DNA from 2 places in the Kosakonia calanthes genome. Region 2 is predicted to be linked to the other one. Evidence: predicted binding sites of a transcription regulator. Region 2 holds the regulator's gene; the other holds the start of a gene.
The links. The regulator PhoB, encoded in region 2, activates phosphate uptake and scavenging genes when phosphate is short. The targets are predictions, from matches to a motif close to CTGTCATAAAACTGNCNNAT.
Positions count from the first base shown of each region.

Region 1: a site for PhoB is predicted at 4,195-4,214, ahead of glpT (glycerol-3-phosphate transporter). Genes of this name have one in related genera too.

Region 1 covers NZ_CP151800.1:1,594,948-1,602,931, forward strand. Annotated here, with positions in the region: gene AAEY27_RS07500 (nicotinamide mononucleotide deamidase-related protein YfaY) at 1-17, shown strand, start outside; gene glpC (anaerobic glycerol-3-phosphate dehydrogenase subunit GlpC) at 9-1,199, opposite strand; gene glpB (glycerol-3-phosphate dehydrogenase subunit GlpB) at 1,199-2,452, opposite strand; gene glpA (anaerobic glycerol-3-phosphate dehydrogenase subunit A) at 2,442-4,064, opposite strand; gene glpT (glycerol-3-phosphate transporter) at 4,342-5,694, shown strand; gene glpQ (glycerophosphodiester phosphodiesterase) at 5,706-6,776, shown strand; gene yfaE (class I ribonucleotide reductase maintenance protein YfaE) at 6,840-7,094, opposite strand; gene nrdB (class Ia ribonucleoside-diphosphate reductase subunit beta) at 7,094-7,984, opposite strand, start outside.
Region 2 covers NZ_CP151800.1:3,606,520-3,614,503, forward strand. Annotated here, with positions in the region: gene proY (proline-specific permease ProY) at 1-210, opposite strand, end outside; gene brnQ (branched-chain amino acid transporter carrier protein BrnQ) at 295-1,614, opposite strand; gene phoR (phosphate regulon sensor histidine kinase PhoR) at 2,023-3,321, opposite strand; gene phoB (phosphate response regulator transcription factor PhoB) at 3,343-4,032, opposite strand; gene sbcD (exonuclease subunit SbcD) at 4,230-5,432, shown strand; gene sbcC (exonuclease subunit SbcC) at 5,429-7,984, shown strand, end outside.

The DNA of each region.
Region 1 (7,984 bases), 2.0 Mb from region 2:
AAACGCCGCTAGCCTAATGCGCGCGCCAGCAAAGTAATGGGATGTTCGCAGCGTTTGCTGGTGGACATCTCAATCTGCCATTTACAGGTTTCGCAATCTGTTATCACCAGATCCGCGCCGCTGGCTTCAATCTGCGCAAACAGCGGTGCGCCAATCGCCTGCGAGGTCGGGTAGTTTTCACTTTTGAAACCATACGTCCCGGCAATCCCGCAGCAGCGCGAATCCAGCACTGTGAGTTCCAGCCCCGGAATGCGTCGCAACAGCTCCAGCGTGTAGTGCGTCCAGCCCATTTTTTCCATATGACACGGCGTGTGATAAACCACTTTCAGCGGCGTCTCGCGAAGCGTCAGGCTGCGCCCTTCGTCGAGCATGCGCCAAATCCAGCGCGTGGCTAAATCGATATGTGCACGCACATGGCTGTTATCTACTTCCAATAGGTGCGGGTACTCATCGCGCAAGGTAAATGTGCAGGTGGAGGAGGTGGCAATCACCGGCAGGCCATCCATGCCAATTGCCTGCTCCAACGATTGCACATTACACTGCGCCTGCTTTTTCGCTTTGTCGAAAAATCCGTTGGCAATCAGTGGCACGCCGCAGCACTTCTCCCGTTGTAATAACTGCACGCCGATGCCCATATGATTCAGTACCTGAATCAGATCCTTGCCCAGTTGCGGGTGGTTGTAATTGACATAGCAACCGTGGAAAAACGCCACCTGCTGCGCGAACGTCTGCTGTTTGGCCGCGACGCTGCGATACCAACGGCGAAATGTGCCGTTGGAATATTTTGGCAACGTGCGGTGATGATCAATTTTTAAAGCTTTATCCAATAACTGACGCACCGGTTTTAAAGACGTTGCGGCATTAACCAGCGGGGCTACCGGTGTAGAAAGTGTGCCCATCAAATCGGTGTGGCTGAGGATCGCGTTACGCACGGAAAACGGTTTTGTTGCGTACTGCGCCCGGGCGCGCTGAATAATATCGCCGATTTTTACCCCCGACGGGCAGGCGGTTTCGCACCGTTTGCAGTTTGTGCAGTACTTCAACGCCTCGTCATACAGCGCGGCATCTTTCAGGCGAAGCCGCTCGCCATCCGGGCCGGCCTGTTTCGGGCCGGGATACGCCGGGTTAACGCGGCTGACCGGGCACGCGGTGGTGCAGACGGTACATTTGATACAGCTTTCAAATGGGCTGCTGTTCATTATTCGCCTCCCTGAGCTAGGATCTGTTGCGCCGCGTGCAGCGCGGTCACGGCGCAAACACCTGCGCCACAGCCCTGCGCGATGGCATCAAACCCGCCCAACACAGAGCCGATAACAAAGAGATTGTCCAGCGCCTCGCCGTGTCGCAGGCCGTGCAGATGTTCATCGGTTCGCACGCCGAATTGTTGCCATGGCTGCGTATCAAACACATCGTCGCGATACCAGTCGCGCCGTTCTGCGCTTTGCAACACATCCAGATCAAACACCGCTTCGCGTACGCGATCGCGCCCGGCGATTAATCCGTTACTGAAAAAACTGCCGCTGGCGAGCACCACATGGCGCGCGCGCAGCGGGATATCTTCATGCTTGCGCGTCCATAACTGCGTGACGCGCGCGTTGTTAGTATCGGCGCGCAGCACGTCATCGCCGGGCATCCAGTTTCCGCCGCTGCGGGTAAAGCGCTGTTGCAGCAAATGTTGCATGCGCATGCCCGGCACAGACGGCGGCAGCGTCGGCAACAGGCGCAGCGGGCAGGCGAGTTGTTGGTTCAGGCGATCAAACACAACACTGTCCGTCAGGCCAAAACAGGCGGGCAGGTAGAGCATTTCATACTGCTCGCTCAGCGGGCGCAGCGCTGCATACAGTGCCTCAAAGTGTTCCGGCAAATCCAGTTGGCGGGCGATATTGACGGCGCGGAACTCACTGGCGTTATCGCGTAGCCGGTCAAGCAGCGGTAGCTCGATCTCTTCGGCCTGGGCGTCAATGCCGCGTTTACGCAGTGCGCCAGCGGCGAGTTGTGGCTGAAAATCGAGAAAACCACTGATGCCAACCACGCCGGTGTGTAGCCGGGTCTGCGTTTTTAACGGTACTTCCTGCGGGCTAAGCCACGCCTGGCGGAAGGTTCCGAGCGGAGTGACGCGCTGGTGCGGCGTATCCACATCGCCCTGTAACGCCAGACCGCAATCGGCGAGCAGGGTTTGCGTTTGCTGCGCATACTGGCGCACGCGCTGTGCGCCAAGCCGGGCATAGGGATGTTCGCTATGCTGTTGCTGAAGCTGGGCGATTGCGCTTTCCAGGTTGTCGACCGGCTGGCCGTCCGGCAGATACGACAGTAAATCTAACGAACCGGAGGAGAAGCTCAGCGCACTCTGGCCCCGGCTGACAATGGCGCAGCGCTGGCCGCTTTCGCTTAGGCGAATCCCGCACAGCAACCCCGCCAGCCCGCCGCCAATGATCACCGTATCAAATCTCATCTTCCGTCTCCTTTTCCAGCCCGCACAAACCTTGATAAACCCAGCGTGTAAACTCGCTTTCGCGTAACGCATCGCCCCAGGCGACAGGTTTAATGCCTTTCCAACGCTCGTTGAGAAAATCCACCAGTTGGCTGAGGGATTCGTTTTCGTTGGTGACATGCAGCCGGTTGAGTAACCCGGCGGCGCGACAGGCGCAGAGTTCGCCCTGGCAAGTTCCCATGCCGACGCGCGTGCGGCGGCGCAAATCCAGCAGCGAGTGGACGTTGAGGTTCTCCACTGCATATTGCACTTCGCCCGCCGTGACCGCTTCGCACTCGCACACCAGGCTGCGATTATGCCGATCGCCGCCCAGCCAGCCCGGCGTGCGATCGCCATGGCGATAAACCGCAGAGCCGCGTAGCGGCGTGGGCAGCGAGATGATTTTTTTCAGCGCCTGTTCGGTGGATTCGCGCGAACCGGGCAGCGCCGTGGTGGCGGTGGTGCAGGTGGCGCTGTGGTTCAGTTTGCGGCACACCGCATCTGTCGCCCATTCCGCCATCAGGCGGTAGGTCATTAACTTGCCGCCGGTGATGGTGATAAAACCCTCCAGCCCGTCGCGTTTGGCGTGATCCAGCAGCACAATGCCCCGGCTGACGTTGCGCCCGCTGGGATCATCATCGCTGGCGACCAGCGGGCGAACCCCGGCGTAAGCACGCAAAATGCGCGTGCGTGCCATGATTGGCGCCAGTTTTTCGCCTTCGCGCAGCAAAATATCCACTTCATCGGGCGTCACGCGCAGGTTATCGATATCGGCATAATCGATGTGTGTCGAGGTGGTGCCAATCAGGGAAATGGTGTCGCCAGGCACCAGAATGTCGGCGTCGGCCGGTTTGCGGCAGCGGTTGATCACATGTTGGTTGATGCGGTGATCGAGGATCAGCAGCGCGCCTTTCGCCGGGAACATGTGAATGCGCAGGTCGGCATATTCGGTGATGCGCTGGCCCCAAATTCCGGCGGCATTCACCACGATGGGAGCGTAGATCTCCTGCGTTTCGCCGCTGGCCGCGTGTCGCAAACGCACGCCGCGCACCGTATCGCCCTCGCGAATCAACCCGCAGACTTCATGCCCGGTGAGGATTTTCGCGCCGTGTTCGCGGGCATCCAGCATATTGCTGGCAGTCAGGCGGAAGGGATCGACGGTGCCGTCCGGCACGCGCACGGCGCCAATCAAGGCCGGGTTCGCGGCAGGCTCTATGCGCAAGGCATCCTGCGGCGAAATCGCCTGCGCCGGAATACCGGCTTGCAAACAGGCGTCGATAAACAGTTTCTGATAGCCAAGGTCATCTTCGGGCAGGGTGATAAACAGGCCATCGGTCGGTTCAATACAGTGGCGGGCAATGCGTTTGAGGATTTGGTTTTCAGCGATACATTCGCGCGCGGATTCATTATCCGTCACCGCATAACGCGCGCCGCTGTGCAGTAACCCGTGGTTACGCCCGGTCGCGCCGGTGGCGATATCGTGGCGTTCGAGCAGCACCGCGCGCAGGCCGCGCAGGGCGCAATCGCGGGCAATGCCAGCGCCCGTTGCGCCGCCGCCGATAATGATCACATCGTAGTCACTGGAGTTAGGCATGGTGGTGTCCTGGCTAGTCGACGTTCTTTGCCGGCCATTTAGCCATACTCTTGCTGTGGTTTGTTTGATATCGCGCATAAACGAACAAAAAACGAAAATAACAGACACCTTTGAGCACGAAGTTAGATGTTTGTCATATTTCTGTAACATTATCTACGACATTTTGTTTTATCTGGTCAAAACTATCTCTACACTTCGCCGCGATTAACTCAAATTATGTTCGTTTTCACTCATGATGATTAATGTCATGAGCCTTACCGCGCCACGGAGGCCGCTTATGCTGAGCATTTTCAAACCTGCCCCTCACCAATCGCGTTTGCCGGACGCACAGGTTGACCCGTTATATCGCCGTTTACGCTGGCAAATCTTTCTTGGCATCTTCTTCGGTTACGCCGCGTATTACCTGGTGCGCAAAAACTTCGCGTTGGCGATGCCGTATTTGGTTGAGCAGGGTTTTTCCCGTGGCGATCTGGGCTTTGCGTTGTCGGGCATTTCCATTGCGTACGGTTTTTCGAAATTCATTATGGGCTCGGTCTCGGACCGCTCGAACCCGCGCGTCTTCTTGCCTGCCGGGTTGATTCTGGCGGCAGCGGTGATGCTGTTTATGGGCTTTGTGCCGTGGGCCACCTCCAGCATCATGATTATGTTTGTGCTGTTGTTTCTCTGCGGCTGGTTCCAGGGTATGGGCTGGCCGCCGTGCGGTCGTACGATGGTGCACTGGTGGTCGCAAAAAGAGCGCGGCGGCATTGTTTCGGTATGGAACTGCGCGCATAACGTCGGCGGCGGCATTCCGCCGTTGCTGTTCCTGTTAGGGATGGCGTGGTTTAACGACTGGCATGCGGCGCTGTATATGCCCGCTTTCGGCGCGATTCTGGTGGCGATTATCGCCTTCGCCCTGATGCGCGATACCCCGCAGTCCTGCGGTTTACCGCCGATTGAAGAGTACAAAAACGACTACCCGGACGATTACAGCGACAAGCACGAAGAAGAACTGTCGGCGAAGCAGATCTTTATGCAGTACATCTTGCCGAACAAATTGCTGTGGTATATCGCGGTGGCGAACGTATTTGTCTACCTGCTGCGTTACGGCATTCTCGACTGGTCACCGACCTACCTGAAAGAGGTGAAGCACTTCGCGCTGGATAAATCCTCGTGGGCGTACTTCCTGTATGAATACGCGGGCATTCCCGGCACGCTGCTGTGTGGCTGGATGTCGGACAAAGTGTTCCGCGGCAACCGTGGCGCGACCGGCGTGTTCTTTATGACGCTGGTGACCATCGCGACGGTCGTTTACTGGCTGAACCCGCCGGGCAACCCGAGCGTGGACATGGCCTGCATGATCATCATTGGCTTCTTGATTTACGGCCCGGTGATGCTGATTGGTTTGCATGCGCTGGAGCTGGCACCGAAAAAGGCCGCCGGTACCGCAGCGGGCTTTACCGGCTTGTTTGGTTATCTCGGCGGTTCCGTCGCTGCCAGCGCCATTGTCGGTTATACCGTGGATTTCTTCGGTTGGGACGGCGGCTTTATGGTGATGATTGGCGGTAGCATTCTGGCGGTATTGTTGCTGATTGTTGTGATGATCGGCGAAAAACGCCACCACGCCGACGTGCTTGCGCGCCGTCAATAAAAGGAGCCGTAATGAAAACCACTTTTACGCGTATTACCTCAGGTCTGCTGCTGGCAGGCCTGATGGCAAGCCAGGCGCTGGCTGCCGATAAACTGGTTATCGCCCATCGTGGCGCCAGCGGTTATTTGCCGGAGCACACGCTGCCCGCCAAAGCGATGGCCTACGCGCAGGGCGCGGATTATCTGGAGCAGGATTTGGTGATGACCAAAGACGACCGCTTGGTTGTCTTGCACGATCATTATCTGGATCGCGTGACGGATGTCGCCGAGCGTTTCCCGGAACGAGCCCGTAAAGATGGACGTTTTTACGCCATCGATTTCACGCTGGATGAGATCCGCTCGCTGAAATTCACCGAAGGCTTTGAGCTGGAAAACGGCAAAAAAGAGCAGGTGTTTCCGGGGCGTTTCCCGATGGGCAAATCCGATTTCCGGATTCATACCTTTGAAGAGGAAATTGAGTTTGTGCAGGGGCTGAACCACTCCACCGGCAAAAACATTGGTATCTACCCGGAAATTAAAGCGCCGTGGTTCCATCATCAGGAAGGCAAAGACATTGCGACGGCGACGCTGGACGTGCTGAAAAAGTACGGTTACACCCGCAAGCAGGACAAAGTTTATTTGCAGTGTTTTGACGCCGATGAACTGAAGCGTATTAAGAACGAACTGGAACCGAAGATGGGGATGGATCTCAATCTGGTACAGTTGATTGCCTACACCAAATGGCAAGAAACCCAGCAGAAACAGCCGGATGGGAAATGGGTTAATTACAACTATGATTGGATGCTGAAACCGGGCGCGATGAAAGAGATTGCCAAATACGCTGACGGAATTGGTCCGGATTACCATATGTTGGTGGCGGATGGTTCAACGCCAAATAGCGTGAAACTGACCGCGATGGCGAAAGAGGCGCATGCCAGCCATTTGCAGGTGCACCCGTTTACCGTGCGCGCCGATCAGTTGCCGGAGTACGCCAGCGATGTGAATCAGCTTTACGATGTGTTGTACAACCAGGCCGGGGTAGATGGGTTATTTACCGATTTCCCGGACAAAGCGGTGCAGTTTTTAAAAGATAAGCCGTTGTAGGTTGCAAACCGTAGGTCGGATAAGGCGGAGCCGCCATCCGACATTTTTATCAGGCCTGCGGGTTTACATCTCGATTTCGATATCGCCTTTTGCCCGGCAGCAGCAGGGCAAAATTTCCCCTTCGTTGATAAAGGCCAGCGGCTCGGTAATCCAGTCAACCTGGCCTGCCACCAGGCGACAGCGGCAGGAGCCGCAGTAGCCCGAGCGGCACTGGTATTCAACTTCCACTTGTTGCGACTCAAGCGCCACCAGCAGAGAAGGGTGCTCATCCCGGCACTGCACTTGCGTGCCGGAAAGGCGAAGCGTTATGCGGCTCATCAGAGCTGGAAGTTACTCAGATCGTCGGTATTGACTTCCGAGTCGATCTGGCCGACCAGATAGGAGCTGACTTCCACTTCCTGCGGCGCAACCTGCACGTTATCGGACACCAGCCAGGTGTTGATCCACGGAATCGGGTTGGAGCGGGTCTGGAACGGCAAATCGAGGCCGACCGCCTGCATACGGATATTGGTGATGTACTCCACGTACTGGCAGAGAATATCTTTGTTCAGGCCAATCATAGAACCGCCCTGGAACAGGTATTCCGCCCACTCTTTTTCCTGCACCGCCGCCTGAACGAACAGGTCGTAGCACTCCTGCTTGCACGCTTCGGCAATCTCCGCCATTTCCGGATCATCGACGCCAGAACGCAGCAGGTTCAGCATATGTTGCGTCCCGGTCAGGTGCAGCGCTTCATCGCGGGCAATCAGACGGATAATTTTGGCGTTGCCTTCCATCAGTTCGCGCTCGGCGAAAGCGAAAGAGCACGCGAAGCTGACATAGAAGCGAATCGCTTCCAGCGCGTTCACGCTCATCAGGCACAGGTAGAGTTTCTTTTTCAACTCGCGCAGGTTCACGGTCACGGTTTTGCCGTTCACCGTGTGTGTGCCTTCGCCGAGCAGATGCCAGTAGCTCGTCATCTCGATCAAATCATCGTAGAAGTGCGAAATGCCTTCCGCGCGCTTGAGGATCTGATCGTTGGTCACGATGTCGTCAAACACCACCGCCGGATCGTTAACGATATTGCGGATAATGTGGGTGTATGAGCGCGAGTGGATAGTTTCTGAAAACGCCCAGGTTTCGACCCAGGTTTCCAGTTCCGGAATGGAGATCAGCGGCAGCAGCGCGACGTTCGGGCTACGACCCTGAATGGAATCCAGCAGCGTCTG
Region 2 (7,984 bases):
AGGGTTATGCACGGACATTTCGCCCAGCGCTCGCATAATGATATACGCGGCTACCCCGCCGATAATGTAGGCCAGCAACACACTTGGCCCGGCCATTTTGATGGCGTCCGCAGAGCCGTAAAACAGCCCGGTGCCAATCGCTGATCCCAGCGCCATAAAGCGAATGTGGCGGGTGCTTAGCCCACGCTTCAGCTTATTCGTACTTTCCATCGTTTCCACTGCCGTTATCCAACACAAAAATAAAAAACCACGGAGTGCGCTACCCCGTGGTTGAACTCACCGTGTTTGCCGCTGTTAATGCGCGCTGGAAGTCACCGGACGTCCTGCCGCGCGATCCCAGACTGCCGCCAGAATCACCATGACCAGGCTCGGCATCAACCAAGCCAGCCCCTGCTCTGCCAGCGGTAAGCGCTGAGTCCAGGCAGGAAGGTGTTCAGCAAACGCGGACGCTTTCACGCCGTCGAGGATACCAAAAAGCAAACTGATAAACATGGCCGGTGCGATAACGCGGGTTGAACTGTGCCAGAACGAGCGGCTAAAGCTCAACACCACCAGCACGATGCACGGCGGGTAAATCATGGTCAGCACCGGAATCGAAATCTGGATCAGATGGCTCAGCCCCAGGTTGGAAACCGCCATTGAGAAGATACCCAGAATAAATACCAGGCTGCGATAAGAGAGCGGCAGATACTGCGCGAAGAACTCGGCACACGCACAGGTCAGGCCAACCGCAGTCACCAGGCAAGCGATGAAAATCAGCGCTGCCAGCAGGAAGCTGCCCGCACCACCGAAGGTGTGCTGCACATAAGCATGCAGGATGGCCGCACCGTTAACGGATTGATCAACCAGCGTGGAGCTGTCGGAACCGAGACGGAACAGCGCCAGATAAAGCAGCGTCAGACCAACGCCCGCCATCAGGCCAGCCCAAACGGTATAACGGGTCAACAGACGCGCTTCGGTCACACCACGCGAACGGGCGGCATTCACGATAACAATACCGAAGACCATCGCACCCAGCGTATCCATGGTCAGATAACCGTTCACAAAACCGTTAGAGAATGGCGCGGTCTGATAGGCCTCCAGCGCGTGGCTGATCGGGCCGGCAGGCCAGACGATAGCGGCAACGGCAAGAATTGTCAGCGCAATGATTTTCAGCGGCGCGAGGAAATTGCCGACGGTATCCAGCAGTTTGCCCGGATAGAGCGACACCAGGATAACCAGCGCGAAATAAACGATGCTGTAAATCAGCAGCGGCAGTGCGCCGTCGCCGGTCAGCGGTGCGATACCCACTTCAAAAGAGACGGTCGCGGTACGCGGCGTCGCGAACAGCGGGCCAACCGCCAGATAGCAGACCGTTGCCAGCAACACGCCCGCCACTTTACCAATCGGCGTGCTCAGGCTGTCAACGCCACCGCCCACTTTCGCCAGCGCCACCACGGTCAACACCGGGAGGCCCACCGCCGTGATCAAAAAGCCAAAAGCCGCCGTCCAGACGTGTTCACCCGCCTGCAAGCCAACCATGGGAGGAAAAATGATGTTACCTGCGCCTACAAAGAGGGCAAAAGTCATAAAGCCCAGAGCAACAATGTCGCGTGGTTTTAAGTGATGGGTCATAAGTTTTTACTGCCTGTGGATGTGGTGTCGTAAAAATGATGATTTTTTCGGCTCTTCCAACCGAACAATAACGTAACAATATCGCGTTAAATCAGCGGGAAATGCTTCAAGTACAGCGCGGCGAAGAATAGTTTTTCGATTTACCACGCAAACACAGTCGGTCTGACAATGTCTGGGGCGCAATTTAAACGCTTATAACGTTTAAAGGCAAGTCGGGATCGCAAAACCAGATGGTTATACCACACAGATAAATAAAACCAGTGAAATACTCCATTTATAAGAAAAACACATGGCTGATCATGCGAACAAAAAAGCAGCAAGCGTACAAAATACGTTTAAGGCGAAGCGGATAACGAGGAACAGCGGCCCGTTGTCGCAGGCCGCTGGAAAGATAAGCTGACAGAAAGGTTACGTGACGGCGACTTTGGCAACCAGGCGTTCCGGCAGGACAAAGCTAAAACGCGTGCCTTTGCCTGGCTGGCTTACAATATCAAGACGGCTATCGTGATGATTCACCGCGTGTTTCACAATCGCCAGCCCCAGGCCGCTGCCGCCGGTTTGCCGGGAACGGGCTTTGTCAACGCGGTAGAAACGCTCGGTCAGGCGCGGAATATGCTCGGCGGCAATGCCCGGCCCGTTATCCTGCACGCTGAATTCCGCACCGTGCGGCACAGGCTGCCAGCGCACAATAATGTGCGTTCCGGCGGGCGTGTGGTTGACCGCGTTATAAACAAGGTTGGAAATCGCGCTGCGTAGCTGCTCTTCGTTGCCCAGCACTTTTAGATTGCCGTCGACTTCAAAACTAAATGTGTGTTTTTGCTGGCTAAGGGTTTGCGCTTCGCGCTCCACAACCCGCAGCATCATCGGCACATCAATAATTTCATTGGGCGGCAAAGTCGGCGCGGCTTCAATCTTTGATAGCGTCAGCAGCTGGCGCACCAGCCCTTCCATCCGCGAGGTTTGTTCCCGCATGGTGTGCAGCGCTTTTTCGCGCGGTGCACCTTCCAGCGTTTGCTCCTGCATCATCTCCAGGTAGCCTTGCAAAACCGTAAGCGGTGTACGCAACTCGTGGCTGACGTTGGCAAAGAAGTTGCGCCGCGCACCTTCCAGTTGGTGCATTTGCGTGACATCACGCGCCACCATCAACAGCTGCTGCTCGCTGTATGGCATCACGCGGATCTCCAGATGACGCCCGGTATTGAGCACCAAATTGAGCGGTTTGCCGAAAGATTGCGTCTTCAGGTATTGAGTAAATTCGGGGTAGCGCAACAGGTTCAGGATGTTCTGACCATTATCGTCCGGCCAGCGCAGCCCGAGCAGTTGTTGCGCAAGGCCGTTACACCAGAAGATCATGCCCTCTTCGGTGGTGAGAACCACCGCATCCGGCAGGGATTCCGCGCCGCTGCGAAAGCGTTTAATCAGATTACCCAGCTCGCGACGGCGCTTTTTGTTACGCATCTGCATCTGGTGCAGGCCGTATAACAACGGTTCCCAGCTTCCTGTGCCGGGCGGCGGCGTCATACTTTTATCGACCCATAACCACCAGGAAAGACGTAACAAATTCCAGAAATGCCAGATCAGCAGACCGATAACCGCCGCGAGTAAAAACCAGGGCAGATGACCGAAAATCGCGCCGAATATAAAGGCGGGGATACAACAAAGGAGGAGCTCCAGCACCAGCCTTTTCCATGACAGCCGTTCCAGCACGCATCACACTCCTGTCAAATTTCAGAAACGGGTCGAAAAACGATATCCCGTGCCGCGCACTGTTTGCACCATACGATCGTGCCCGCTGTGTTCCAGCGCTTTGCGCAGACGGCGAATATGCACGTCCACCGTTCTGTCTTCAACATAAACATTGGTTCCCCAGACGTGGTTCAGCAGTTGTTCACGGCTGTAAACCCGCTCCGGGTGGGTCATAAAGAAGTGCAGGAGTTTAAACTCGGTCGGCCCCATATCCAGCGGGTTTTCGCCGGTCATCACGCGATGTGACGATGGGTCGAGGCTTAGCCCCTGCATTTCGATAACTTCTTCCACTGCCATCGGCGAAATTCGGCGCATTACCGCTTTGATTCGCGCGACCAGTTCTTTAGGTGAAAAGGGTTTGGTGATGTAATCGTCCGCGCCTGTTTCCAGCCCACGAACGCGATCTTCTTCTTCCCCGCGCGCCGTCAGCATCATCACCGGAATATCACGGGTCATCGCTTCACGCTTTAGATGTTTAATAAACTGGATGCCAGAACCGCCGGGCAACATCCAGTCCAGTAAAACCAGATCGGGCCAGGGTTCATTAAGTTGGTTCACCGCGCTGTCATAATCTTCAGCTTCCACCGGTTGAAAACCATTTTGCTCGAGCACGAAGCAAACCATTTCACGGATGGGTGCTTCATCTTCTACGACCAGAATTCGTCTCGCCATGATTTGCCCTGTTTTAATTAGTCATCTGTATAGATAGCGGCGCCATTATGCGTCAGTTTTATGACAGATTTATGAATAAGATGACCGCCATATGACTCCACTCGAAGAAGTGTGACAGCGCAAATTTGTGCCTGGATATGTCCCTTATCTGCTTAATGTTTATAATCCCCTTTACGCTTTTTTGCCACGGACCCCCTATGCGCATCATTCACACGTCAGACTGGCACCTGGGCCAAAATTTCTACAGTAAAAGCCGGGCCGCCGAACACCACGCCTTTCTCGACTGGCTACTCGCCACGGCGGAAAGCCACGAAGTGGATGCGATAATCGTCGCCGGGGACATCTTCGATACCGGCTCACCGCCGAGTTACGCGCGCGAGCTTTATAACCGCTTTGTCGTCAAGCTTCAGCAAACCGGCTGTCAGCTGGTGGTGCTGGCCGGAAACCATGATTCCGTGGCCACCCTCAATGAATCGAAAGAGATCCTCGCCTACCTGAAAACCACGGTGGTTGCCAGCGCGGGCATCGAACCGTTTCTGCTTTACCGCCGTGATGGCGCGCCCGGTGCCGTGTTTTGCCCGGTGCCGTTTTTGCGCCCGCGCGACATTACCGTCAGCCAGGCGGGGCTTTCCGGGCAGGAGAAACAGCAACATCTGCTGACTGCCATTACCGATTACTACCAACAACAATTCACCACCGCTTGTACACTGCGCCGCGAACAACGTTTGCCGATTATTGCCAGCGGCCATTTAACCACCGTTGGTGCCAGCAAAAGTGACGCGGTACGTGATATTTATATCGGCACGTTGGATGCTTTCCCTGCACAAAACTTTCCGCCCGCCGATTACATCGCGCTGGGACACATTCACCGGTCGCAGAAAATTGGCGGTCAGGCGCACATTCGTTATTGCGGCTCGCCGATCCCGTTAAGTTTTGATGAAACGGGCAAAAACAAAAGCGTCAATCTGGTGACCTTCACCGATGGCAAGCTGGCGGAAGTGACTGCGCTGGAGGTTCCGCCAACCCAGCCGCTAGCGGTAATAAAAGGTGATTTTGCGGAGATTTGTCGCCAACTTGAGCAGTGGCGCGATGCCCCGGCAGACACGCCGGTGTGGCTGGATATTGAAATTGTCAGCAGCGATTATCTGGCGGATATGCAGCGAAAAATTCAACAAGTGACCGAGGATTTACCGGTGGAAGTGTTGCTGGTTCGCCGCAGCCGCGAGCAGCGGGAGCGCATTCTCGCCGGGGAATTACGTGAAACATTGAGCGAATTAAAAGTGGAAGACGTTTTTGCCCGCCGCCTCGCGCAGGAAGAACTCGACGAAACCCAAACCGCGCGTTTACAGGCGCTGTTTAGCGAAACCTGCCAGGCGCTGGATGAGGAGCAAGACGCATGAAAATCCTCAGCTTACGCTTAAAAAACCTCAATTCGCTGAAAGGCGAGTGGAAAATCGATTTCACCGAAGAGCCGTTCGCCAGCAATGGCTTATTTGCCATTACCGGCGCGACCGGCGCGGGGAAAACCACGTTACTGGATGCGATTTGTCTGGCGCTGTACCACGAAACGCCGCGCCTGAGCACCTTGTCGCAATCGCAAAACGATTTAATGACCCGCGACACCGCCGACTGCCTGGCGGAAGTGGAATTTGAAGTGAAAGGCGTCGCTTACCGGGCGTTCTGGAGCCAGACCCGCGCCCGTGGGCTGGCGGATGGCAACTTGCAGGCGCCGCGCGTCGAGCTTGCCACCTGCGCCGACGGCAAAATCCTTGCCGATAAAGTGAAAGATAAACTCGATCTCACTGCCTCGCTCACCGGGCTGGACTATGGGCGTTTCACCCGCTCGATGCTGCTGTCACAAGGCCAGTTCGCCGCGTTTCTCAATGCCAAACCCCGCGAACGCGCGGAGTTGCTTGAAGAGCTAACCGGCACCGAAATTTACGGGCAAATTTCGGCGATGGTGTTTGAGAAACACAAAACCGCGAAAACCCAGTTGGAGAATTTACAGGCGCAGGCTGAAGGCGTTGTTTTACTCAACGATGAGCAGCGCCAGCAGCTTACGCAAAGTTTGCAGGCACTTACTGACGAAGAGCAAACCTTGCTGGCCGGGCAACGCGCCGTGCAGACGCAGGCGCAATGGCTGAACCGCGATGCGGAATTACACGCCGCGCGCGGGCGGGCGCAGGCCGCGCTGGCGCAAGCACAGCAGTCGCTGGCCAGCGCTCAGCCGCAGTTGGCGGCACTGGAACGGGCACAACCGGCGCAGCAGTTGCGCCCGCTGTGGGACAGGCTCGAAGAACAACGTAAAGCGCTGGCGCGCACTCGCAGCCAGAGTGAAGAAGTGAATGCTCGCTTACATGCCAGCCTGTCGCTGCGCGCGCGCATTCGTTTTAGCGCGGGTCAGCAGCATGCCGCGTTGTTGGCGTCGCGAAAAACGCTGGACAGTTGGCTCACAGAGCATGCGCGTTTTGAGCGCTGGCAGAGTGAACTCACCGGCTGGCGCGTACTGTTCAATCAGTTAGAAGAAGAGAAAAAACAGTGGCAAGGCTTGCAACAACGCGTGCAAAGCCATGAAGCGCGTTTGCGCACGCTGCCGACTTCGACGCTGGAATTAAGCAGTGAAGAGACGTCTGCCGCCATGGCGCTTTGCGCGCAAAACCGCCCGCTGCGCCAGCAACTTACCGCTTTGCACGCCCGTTTCGCGCCGCTGCGTAAGCAACTAACCCAGCGCCAACAAAGTTTGTTGGATCTGAAAGCGGAGCAGGAAAAGCTCAACGCCGAGTTGGCGCGTAAACGCGATCTGTATAAAGAAAAAAACCAGCTACTGAGCGAAGTGCGCACCATCTGCGAACTGGAAAGCCGCATCAAAGATCTGGAGAGCGAACGCGCGCGCCTGCAACCGGGGCACCCCTGCCCGCTGTGCGGCGCGACGGAACATCCGGCGGTTGCGCAGTATCAGGCCATCGAACCCGGCGTCAATCAGACCCGTTTTAACGCGCTGGATCTTGAAGTGCGCGAGATGAAAGAAGCTGGCGTCGCCTTGAGCGAGCGGCTTAAAGGGCTGAGCGAACGCTATGAAAAAGATGAGCGCGAAGCCAAAACCTTGCAGCAGGAAGAACAGGCCTGGTTAGAGGATTGGGCCAAAGCCTGCGCGATGCTGAATGTCACGCTTGAACCGCATCGCGATCTGACCAGTTGGCAAAGCGCGCAGGATGCCTATGAGCAGCAGCTTTATCTGCTCAATCAGCGCCAGACATTGCAGCAACAAATTACCGAATTACGCCAGCAAAGCGAGCAGTATCAACAGGCCGTCGCCAACCGTCGCGACAGCCTGGCGTCGGCCCTTGCCACACTGGATTTGGCATTGCCGCCGGAAGGCGAAGAGCCGCAGTGGCTGGCCGCGCGGGCGCAAGAAGCGCAACAGTGGCAGCACCAGCAGCAACAACTGGCCGCGCTACAGGAACGGGTGGCGTTGTTAACGCCGATTCTCGATACACTGCCGGAGGATGACACGCCAGCAGACGGGCAAACCGTGGCGTTGGAAGGCTGGCGAAAAGTGCATGATGAATGCCTGTCGCTTAAGAGCCAGTGGCAAACGCTGCAACAGCAACTGGTGCAAGAGTTCAACACGGAAAGCGCGCTGGAAAAACAATTCACCGACGCGCTGGTGAACAGCGTGTTCGCCGATCAACAGGCGTTTCTCAGCGCGTTGCTTGATGATGGCGAACGTTTGCGCCTTGAGCAGTTGCGCCAGAAGCTGGACGCCGATTGCCAGCAAAAACAGGTGCTGGCCGCCAGTGCCGAGCAAGCTGTTGCCGCACATCAGGCGCAGCGCCCTGCCGATCTGCAAGAAAATGCCACGGCAGAAAGCGCCGGGCTGGCGCTGGAAAATGTGTCGCGCCAGTTGCGTGAAAACACCACCCGCCAGGGCGAATTCCGCCAGCAACTGAAG